DNA from 2 places in the Roseovarius sp. MMSF_3298 genome. Region 1 is predicted to be linked to the other one. Evidence: riboswitches for the same ligand, from Rfam matches in the RefSeq annotation. Region 1 holds a riboswitch; the other holds the start of a gene.
What was found. A riboswitch is a leader RNA that binds a small molecule or an ion and turns the genes downstream of it on or off. The one in region 1 is predicted to bind thiamine pyrophosphate.

Region 1 (4,805 bases):
CTTGCCGATCCGTTCCAGCGCAAGATTGATCACCGCGGCGGTCACGCCGGAGCCGCAGCTTGTGATGACGGGTTTCGTGAGATCCGCGCCGGCGGCATCGAAGATGGTGCGCAGGTCGTCGGGGGATTTCATCGTGCCGTCGTCGTTGAGCAAAGTGCTGTAGGGGACGTTGCGGGAGTTGGGGATGTGCCCGGCCCGCAGCCCTTCGCGCGGCTCAGGCTCGTCACCCCGGAACCGGCCGGGCGCACGGGCGTCGAGGATGGTGTAGTCGCCCAGCTTGGAGGCGGAAGCGACCTGTGTGACATCCTTGACCCGGTGCGCTTCGCGCCGGACGGTCATGTGCCGGTCCCGGATCATCGGGGGCAGGTCCTCGGTCGGGCGGCCCTCGGCCAGCCACTTGGGCAGGCCACCATCCAGGACGGCCACGTCGTATTGTCCCATCAGGCGGAATAGCCACCACACGCGGGCCGCCGAGAAGAGGCCATGGGTGTCGTAGACCACCACCTGGTGACCGTCGCCCACGCCCATCTGGCGCATGCGCGACATGAACTTTTCCACTGGAGGCGCCATGTGCGGCAGGTCGGAACGATGGTCGGAAATATCGTCGATATCGAAGAACCGGGCGCCGGGGATGTGCGCCTGATCGTATTCCGCCTTTGCATCGCGGTCGATGCCCGGCAGGAAGTAGGTTGCGTCAAGGACCCGCAGGTCAGGATCATTGAGATGCGCCGCCAGCCAATCGGTGGATACCAGTGTTTTCGGATCGTCGTTTGCCATGACAGCCCCCTGAAACCATTGCCATTGACGTAGCGCGGGACGCGGGACAGTGCAAGCGGACGGGGTGTGCTGTTCCCTGGGTCAGCGGGTCAACAGATTGCGCAGCAGGCCAGCGGCCAGAAGGCATGCGCCGCCGCCAAGTGCGCCCGCGGCCAGTTGCGTCGTCAGTGCCGTGGGGTCGAGCGCCACGCTGTCGGGCGCGGTTTGCGCAAGGCCGCCAAAGCCCAGCAAACCAAGGGCGTGGCTGCCAAGAGCGCCGCCGAGAACACCGGCACCAGAATTGATCAGAACGCCCACGTTCAGGCGGGGCACGAGGCCGCCGGCGATGTTGCCGCCGATGGCGCCGGCAATGAGGCTGATCAGTAAGTCCATGCTTCCCGCTCCCCCGTGCTATCCCGCGCTGTGCGCCCGGAACGAGGGAGAATATAGCAAAAGCGGCGGCACCCGCAGAGGGTGTAATCCGAGACGCCTACATACCGTGGCGCAAAAGCCGCTGCTTCTGGCGGTTCCAGTCGCGCTTGGCCTCGGTCTGGCGCTTGTCGGTGTTCTTCTTGCCCTTGGCGATGCCGATCTTGATCTTGGCGATGCCGCGGTCGTTGAAGTACATCACCAACGGCACGAGGGTCATGCCCTTGCGCTGGGTCTCGTTCCACAGACGCGCCATTTCCTTGCGCGAAACCAAGAGCTTGCGGCGGCGCCGGTCCTCGTGGCCGAAAGGCACGGCCTGTTCGTAGGGTGCGATGTAGCTGTTGACCAGCCACAGCTCGCCATCCTCGACCGCGGCATAGCTTTCAGCGATGTTGGAGGTCTTCTGGCGTAGGGATTTGACCTCGGACCCTGCGAGCACCATGCCGCATTCCAGATCGTCCTCGATGGCATAGTCGTGCCGCGCCTTGCGGTTCTCGGCGACGACCTTGTAGTTTGGATTGATCTTGGGCTTGACCATGTCGATTTCTGCCTTCCGGGCGGTGCAAGAGAGCAAGATAGCCCCTGTGGCGAAGGCTTCCAACCCCCTGAAGCGAATCGAAAGGTTAACGGGACCCGAGAAGGCGAATCCGAACGTCGGTATCACGTCGGTATTCAAGTGGTATTGCGACGGTGCGGTTTTTTGCAGGTGGCCGGATCAACGGAGCGTGCGTTGCGCCGGCGCGGTTGCGGTTGACAGGCGGGCCACTGCGCCTATCGTTCGGCACAAGCCAGGGGCGCCTTCGGGCTGAGATGCACCCTTTGAACCTGACCCAGATCATGCTGGCGGAGGAAGGCGCGACCGGAGCCGGTCGGACCCAGCCTTTCGACGCCGCGAAAGGAGCCGGATGACCCCCGACACAAGGAACACAGCCAAGGGCCGGATCGCCAACATCCTGTCGGTCGCGGGCTCGGACCCGTCGGGCGGTGCGGGCGTGCAGGCCGATCTCAAGGCGATCTCGGCGAACGGAGCCTACGGGATGGCGGCGCTGACGGCGTTGACGGCGCAGAACACCCAAGGCGTGCAGGGCGTGCATCTGGTGCCGCCGGACTTCGTGGCCGACCAGATCCGGGTGGTAGCCGAGGACGTGCGGATCGACGCGGTGAAGATCGGGATGATCGCCACGGCAGAGATCGCCCGGGCGGTGGCGGACGCCTTGCCGGACGTGCCGGTGGTGCTGGACCCGGTGATGGTGGCGAAGGGAGGCGCATCGCTCCTGGCCGAGGACGCGGTGGTGGCGCTGCGCGAGGCGCTGGTGCCGAAGGCGGCGGTGATCACGCCGAACCTGCCGGAGGCGGCGGCGTTGCTGGGCTGCGCCGAGGCGGCGACGCGGGAAGCGATGGCAGAACAGGCGCAGTCGCTGCGGGCGCTGGGCTGTGGCGCGGTGCTGCTGAAGGGTGGGCACCTGGAGGGCGAGGACAGCCCGGACGTGCTGGCCGATGCGGACGGTGTGCATTGGTTCGAGGGCACGCGGGTGGCGACGCGGAACACCCACGGTACGGGATGCACCCTGTCGGCTGCGCTGGCGGCCCGGATCGGGAGGGCAGAACCTCTGCCCGAGGCGGTGGCCGAGGCCAAGGCCTATGTCGCGCGGGCGATTGCCGGGGCCGGGGCGCTGGATGTCGGGTCCGGGCATGGACCGACGCATCATTTCGCCGGGTTATGGGCGTGACCTTCGTATCGGCCGCTTCCTGCCCCGGACCTGATCCGGGGCCTCTTGCCCGATGGGAAAAAGACCGTCTTTGACGGATCGGGATCGGCCGGTTCCCGCTCTCGGGAATCGCGGCGGGACGTGGTAGGCTCCGCCAAACCAAGCGGAGCCCTCTGCCATGTCTTCCCCCAGTGTCAGCCTCCTTGTCGGCACCACAAAGGGTGCCTTTATCCTGTCCGCAGACGCGGGCCGCGACTGTTGGGACGTCACCGGCCCGCATTGCGACGGCTGGTGCATCAACCACATGGCGGGCGATCCCCACAGCGGCACGATCTGGGCTGGGGGTGGCGGTGCGTTTTACGGGGCGGGCGTGTGGCGGTCCGAGGATCGGGGCCGGTCCTGGACGCTGGAGCGCCTGACGCGGGGGCAGATGGACGACTGGGCGGCGAACGATCCGGGCTTTGCCGAGATGATCGGCTGGACCGACGCGCCGCTGCCGTTCGACGACGCCTTTGAACAGGTCTGGTCGCTGGGGTTCGCACACGGGACGCTGTATGCCGGGACGAAGCCCGCGACCCTGCTGAAGAGCACGGATCACGGTCGGACATGGCGCCAGGTCGATGCACTGACCGAGCATCCATCGGCGAAGGACTGGAACCCCGGGGCCGCGGGGCTTGTCCTGCACTCGATCGTGTTCGACCCCGGCGCGCCTCAAAAGCAGTGGATCGGGATTTCCGCCGCGGGGGTCTTTGCCACCGAGGATGGCGGGGCGAGCTGGGAGCGGCGCAACCGGCTGTCCAATACCGAGGCCTGCGGCGCGCATGACCATCCCGCCGCCCCGAGCGGCGGAGAGACCGGGCATTGCGTGCATAACATCATGCGCGCGCCGGGCGATGCGGACCTGCTTTATCAGCAGAACCATCACGGCGTCTGGCGGTCGTCTGATGGCGGGCGGTCGTGGGACGATATCACGCCGGGCCTGCCCTCGACCTTCGGCTTTCCGATCCGGGTGCATCCGCGCGACCCGCGCACGATCTGGACGCTGCCGCTGAATGGCGACATGGCGGGGCGGTATCCGCCCGATGCGGCCTGCGCGGTCTGGCGGTCGCGCGACGGGGGCGAGACGTGGGCGGCGCTGCGCGAGGGGTTGCCGCAGGAGAACTGCTTTTTCACCGTGCTGCGGCAGGCCATGGCGGGGGACACGCTGGATGCGCCGGGGCTGTATTTCGGGACCAATTCGGGGTCTGTCTTTGCCAGCCTTGACGAGGGCGACAGCTGGCGCGAGATTGCGCGGCACATGCCCACCATCCTGTCGGTCGAGGCGTTTGCGCCTGCCGACTGAGCGCGCAGGACGGGAATTGAACAGACGTTCATTTTCCTTTATGCACGCCCCGACCCCTTGCACGACTTCGGGAGACAGCCGATGCCCCAGCGCCCCGCCTTTGCCAAATGGCTTGACGACACCAACGACGTGACCGCCACTTTCCTGGCCGCCGGGCGCATCCCGGGGCTGGTCAACCTTGGCGGTGGTCTGCCGGGCACCGAGATCTGGCCGATCGAGGACATGACGAAGCTGGCGACGTCCGCCGTGGCCGACCACGCGGACGAAACGCTGGCCTATGCCCCCGTCGCGGGACTGCCCAAGCTGCGCGACCTGATTGCGGCGCGGTATTCGGAAGGGGACCTGACGCTGACGCGCGACAACGTGCTGATCACCGCGGGCGGGGCGCAGGCCCTGAACCTGCTGGGTACGGTGTTGCTGGAGGAGGGCAGCACCGTCGCCTCGCAGACGCCCGCCTACCTCGGGGCGCTGGACAACTGGCGGCCGCGCCAGCCGGTCTATCGCCCGATGCGGCTGGAGGCGAATGACCTTGACCCGGTGGCGGCCATGACCGGTGCGCAGTTTGCCTA
Region 2 (4,805 bases), on a different contig from region 1:
AGCGCGTAGCCTGCCAGAAGCGCGACCGGAATGCTGCCGTAAAGGACATAGACGAAGGCATCGGAGAACAACTGGTCCGGAGGCCGAAAGAGCGTTTCCCATGTCCAGACGATGGCGGACCACAGGCCAAAGGCCAGCGCGAGGGCCAGCACCAGTTGCACGACCAGGAAGCCCACCGGGTAGAGCGCGGCAATGACCGGCCCCTTGCGCAGGCGCATCAGGCGGAACAGCGCGCCCGAGGCGATATAGGTCCAGGCGGTGCGGATGAGTTGCAGGTAGGTGCCGGCGATGCCGCGCTCCATGCTGTCGCGGACGATGTCGGACCAGACCAGCACGTCGAACTCGGTATGGACTGCCTGGCCCTCTATGGTCGCGTCTACCTGCCAGCCGTAGCGGCCTTGAGTTTTGCGGGCCGACAGGGCGAGGTCATAGCCCGAGAGGCCCGCCTGCTCCGCGCCCTCCTTGCGGTAGAGCTCGCGGTAGCGGCGGGGATGAATGGGATCGTATCCCGGAATGTAGAACACCCGGCGACGGGTGACGGGGGCGTGGGTGGGGCTGCTCATGCCAGACCTGTCTTGGCCTCTTCTTTGCAAGAGCGTAGCCCATTATTGGGGCGAGAGTAAGACTTTAGCCGACCAGCGCGAGGGCCGGGAACATCTCGAGCAGCCAGTAGGAGAAGGCGGCGAAGCCACCCGTCAGCATCAGCAGGCCGATGGTCCAGAGGAGCAGGCCCATGATCCGCTCGATCTGGTCCATGTGGCGTTTCATCCAGTTCATCAGCCCGGTCAGGCGCGGCAGGAACGCGGCGACCAGAAGGAAGGGGATGCCGAGCCCCGCGGCATAGACCGCGAGCAGCAGCGTCCCGCGCGTGACGGAGGCTTCGGACGCCGCCAGAGACAGGATCGCGCCCAGCTGCGGCCCGATGCAGGGCGTCCAGCCGAAGGCGAAGGCGAGGCCGAGGATATAGGCCCCGAACGTGGTGCCGCCCTTGTCGCCCACGTCGAGGCGCGCCTCGCGGTCCATGATGCCGATGCGGAAGATGCCGAGGAAATGCAGGCCGAAGATCATGACGATGAGGCCGGCGGCGGTGTTGAAGTAATCCTGGTATTGCAGAAAGGCGCGGCCAAAGGTCGAGGCCGCAAAACCGAGGAACAGGAAAACGGTCGACAGGCCCAGCACGAAGAAAAGCGCGGGCAGGATCGCCTTATTGCGCGTGCGGCGCTCGGACTGGAGGTCGGTCACGGTGACGCCGCTCATGTAGGCCAGGTAGGGCGGCACTATGGGCAGCACGCAGGGGCTGAGAAACGAGAAAACGCCGGCCACGAGCGCGATGGCCATGGCGGGGATCAGGGTGGCGTCTATGAGATCGATTCCGAACATGCCTTTCGTCTAGTGCAAAACGCGGAGGGCGTCACGCGGCGCGGCGTCACAGCGCGGTCACATCTCGGTGGACAGGCTGTAACGGTTGGACTACCTCCGGTCGCATGAGCGAACCTGAGACCATCGACGCCGTGGGGCTCTTGTGCCCCCTGCCCGTGCTGAAGCTGCGCAAACGGATGAAGCCGCTGGCCAGTGGTGATGTGATCGTGCTGCGGGCGGATGACCCGGCGGCGGTGATCGACGTGCCGCATTTCTGTGCCGAGGCGGGGCACGAACTGATCGAGACGGTCGAGGACGGGGTGGTGACGCTTTACCGGGTGCGCAAGGGCTGAGGCGCACGGGGGTGCGACAACGGCGCGAGGGACAGCAGGCCGGTTGCGCTGTACCTCGGATGAGCCACGTCATATAATTATTACCGTCCCGAATGGCGCAAGGCGCGTGTTTCGGTGTGTTGTGCCAGATCGGAAGACGTTCCCGCAAAGACCGCCCCGCCGCGGGCTTTGCCGAAGCTCGTAAGGAGTGGCGCAGATGGCCAGATCTACGAAGAAAACAACCGAAACCCCGGACACGACTTACCAGGCCAATGCCGGCATGGTGGCCGCGATGGCGGCGTTCAGCCCGGTGGCGATGACAGCATGGTTCGACATGGTTCAGGAAAGCATGCGCTTCATGTCCGAACGGCTGGAGAAGGATCTGGAGGCGCAACGCGCGATGCTGGCCTGCAAGACGCCGCAGGAGCTGATGCAGGTTCAAAGCGATTTCATGAAGAAGGCGTTCACGGACTATACCGAAGAAACGCGGCGGATGATGGAGATGATGGGCGTTGCGATGAAGGTGGATATCAAGGACACCGCCCCGACGACCCGGCGCAATTACGACGATGTGCCGGTCTGATCCGCACCGCCCGAGACTTTTCCCGATTGGCCGTTGAAATGACGGCGGCGCTTCGCTAGCCTGCGCTTACGCAGGGGGGTCCCGCCCAGGGGACTGAGAGGCTGACAGGGCATATGCCCGGTGACGCGACCCTTTGAACCTGACCCAGTTGACACTGGCGTAGGAAGCTAGGATCGCATTCCCGGACGTCCGGGCACTGTTTTCCGAAGACGGGGCGCATCGCCCCCGCGTTTCCCTCAAGCCACGCCTCATCTGGTGTCTTTTCGAGTAACCGCTTGAGGAGCGCCAAAATGAACGTACCCAATCCCAAGATCACCACGGGCGAGCTGCCCGCGTCACGCAAGATCTACGTGAAAGGCACGCAACACCCCGATATCCGCGTGCCGATGCGCGAGATTTCCGTGCATCCCACGTCCGGCGAAGAGCCCCTGCCCGTCTATGACAGTTCAGGAGCCTATACCGACCCGAACGTGTTGACCGATATCCGCGAGGGCCTGCCCCGCCTGCGCCGCGAGTGGATCGAGGCGCGCGGCGATGTCGAGGAATACGAGGGCCGTCATGTAAAGCCCGAGGATAACGGTTTCGTCGAAGGCGACCGCCTGACGCCGGAATTTCCCAATATCGCCGCACCGATGCGGGCGAAAGATGGCAAGGCGGTCACGCAGCTGGCCTATGCGCGGGCGGGCGTGGTGACGCCGGAGATGGAGTTCATCGCTATTCGCGAGAACCAGATGCGCGAGGCCGTGGCCGAGGCGCGCGACGGCAATGACTGGGGCGCCAATATTCCCGACTACGTGACGCCGGAATTCGTGCGCGACGAGGTGGCGGCGGGCCGGGCGATCATCCCGGCCAACATCAACCACCCCGAATCCGAGCCGATGATCATCGGGCGCAATTTCCTGGTGAAGATCAACGCCAACATGGGCACCTCCGCCGTGACCTCCTCGATGGAAGAGGAAGTGGACAAGCTGGTCTGGGCGATCCGCTGGGGCGCGGACACGGTCATGGACCTTTCCACGGGGCGCAACATCCACAACACGCGCGAATGGATCATCCGCAATTCCCCCGTGCCGATCGGGACCGTGCCGATTTACCAGGCGCTGGAGAAGGTGAACGGCATCGCCGAGGACCTGACCTGGGAGGTGTTCCGCGACACATTGATCGAACAGGCGGAACAGGGCGTGGATTATTTCACCATCCACGCCGGCGTGCGCCTGCACATGGTGCCGATGACGGTGGACCGGGTGACAGGCATCGTGTCGCGCGGCGGGTCGATCATGGCCAAGTGGTGCCTGCATCATCACCGCGAGTCGTTCCTGTATGAGCATTTCGAGGAGATCTGCGACATTTGCCGGGCCTATGACGTGTCGTTCAGCCTTGGTGACGGGCTGCGGCCCGGGTCCATCGCGGATGCCAATGACGCGGCGCAGTTCGCCGAGCTGGAGACGCTGGGGGAACTGACCAAGATCGCCTGGGCCAAGGATTGCCAGGTGATGATCGAGGGGCCGGGCCACGTGGCCATGCACAAGATCAAGGAGAACATGGACAAGCAATTGGAGTGCTGCCACGAGGCGCCGTTCTATACGCTTGGACCGCTGACCACGGATATCGCGCCGGGGTATGACCATATCACCAGCGGGATCGGGGCGGCGATGATCGGGTGGTTCGGCTGCGCGATGCTGTGCTACGTGACGCCCAAGGAGCACCTGGGCCTGCCCGACCGGGACGACGTGAAAACAGGGGTGATCACCTACAAGATCGCGGCCCATGCCGCCGACCTGGCCAAGGGCCTGCCCGGCGCGCAGCGGCGCGACGATGCGCTGAGCCGCGCGCGGTTCGAGTTCCGCTGGGAAGATCAGTTCAACCTGTCGCTGGACCCGGAAACCGCGCGGGAGTTCCACGACCAGACCTTGCCCAAGGAAGCGCACAAGGTGGCGCATTTCTGTTCGATGTGCGGGCCGAAATTCTGCTCGATGCGGATCAGCCACGACATCCGCGCCGAGGCGCAGAAGGAAGGGATGGAAAAGATGGCCGCCAAGTTCCGCGAAGGCGGGGATTTGTACGTGCCGGTGGATGAGGCGGAGGAGTGAGCGCCGGGATCTGCCGGCGCGCATCCCGGACCTGATCCGGGATCTCTACGGTTCGAGGTCCCGGGTCAAGCCCGGGACAGCGTGTGCAAAGTCGCGTGATCGCTACTGGATGCGTGAGAATGAAACCAAAAACGCCGGGGTCCTGCCCCGGCGTTTCATGTTTCTGTCAGAGCGACCTAGCTGCCGAACGACCACCAGCCCTTGCGCTTGGGCTTGTCCTCGGCCGGCTCGGGCGTAGCGGTCTCGGCCGTGTCGGTGGCCTCGGCGGCGACCGGCTCGGGCTTCTTGCGCGGAGCGCGTTTGCGGGCCGGTTTGGCCTCTGGCTCGGGTGCGGCTTCGGCAGCCTCGGGTGCGGGCTCCGCCGCGGGTTCGGGCGCTGCCTCTGCGGCCGCCTCTGGCGCGGGCTCTTCCTTTTTCTTGCGCGAGCGCGGCTTGGGCTTC

Region 2: linked by a shared signal. The riboswitch ahead of thiC (phosphomethylpyrimidine synthase ThiC) and the one ahead of thiD (bifunctional hydroxymethylpyrimidine kinase/phosphomethylpyrimidine kinase) in region 1 are both predicted to bind thiamine pyrophosphate.

Annotation. Positions count from the first base shown of each region.
Region 1 is NZ_JASHIN010000003.1:20,167-24,971, reverse strand. Features, by position in the region: gene sseA (3-mercaptopyruvate sulfurtransferase) at 1-777, opposite strand, end outside; gene RBB18_RS03850 (hypothetical protein) at 859-1,149, opposite strand; gene smpB (SsrA-binding protein SmpB) at 1,247-1,723, opposite strand; TPP riboswitch at 1,966-2,054, shown strand; gene thiD (bifunctional hydroxymethylpyrimidine kinase/phosphomethylpyrimidine kinase) at 2,091-2,915, shown strand; gene RBB18_RS03835 (glycoside hydrolase) at 3,073-4,236, shown strand; gene RBB18_RS03830 (PLP-dependent aminotransferase family protein) at 4,318-4,805, shown strand, end outside.
Region 2 is NZ_JASHIN010000002.1:327,624-332,428, reverse strand. Features, by position in the region: gene RBB18_RS03615 (hypothetical protein) at 1-563, opposite strand, end outside; gene RBB18_RS03610 (cytochrome c biogenesis CcdA family protein) at 628-1,380, opposite strand; gene RBB18_RS03605 (sulfurtransferase TusA family protein) at 1,485-1,712, shown strand; gene RBB18_RS03600 (phasin family protein) at 1,909-2,274, shown strand; TPP riboswitch at 2,337-2,457, shown strand; gene thiC (phosphomethylpyrimidine synthase ThiC) at 2,565-4,364, shown strand; gene RBB18_RS03590 (ribonuclease E/G) at 4,541-4,805, opposite strand, start outside.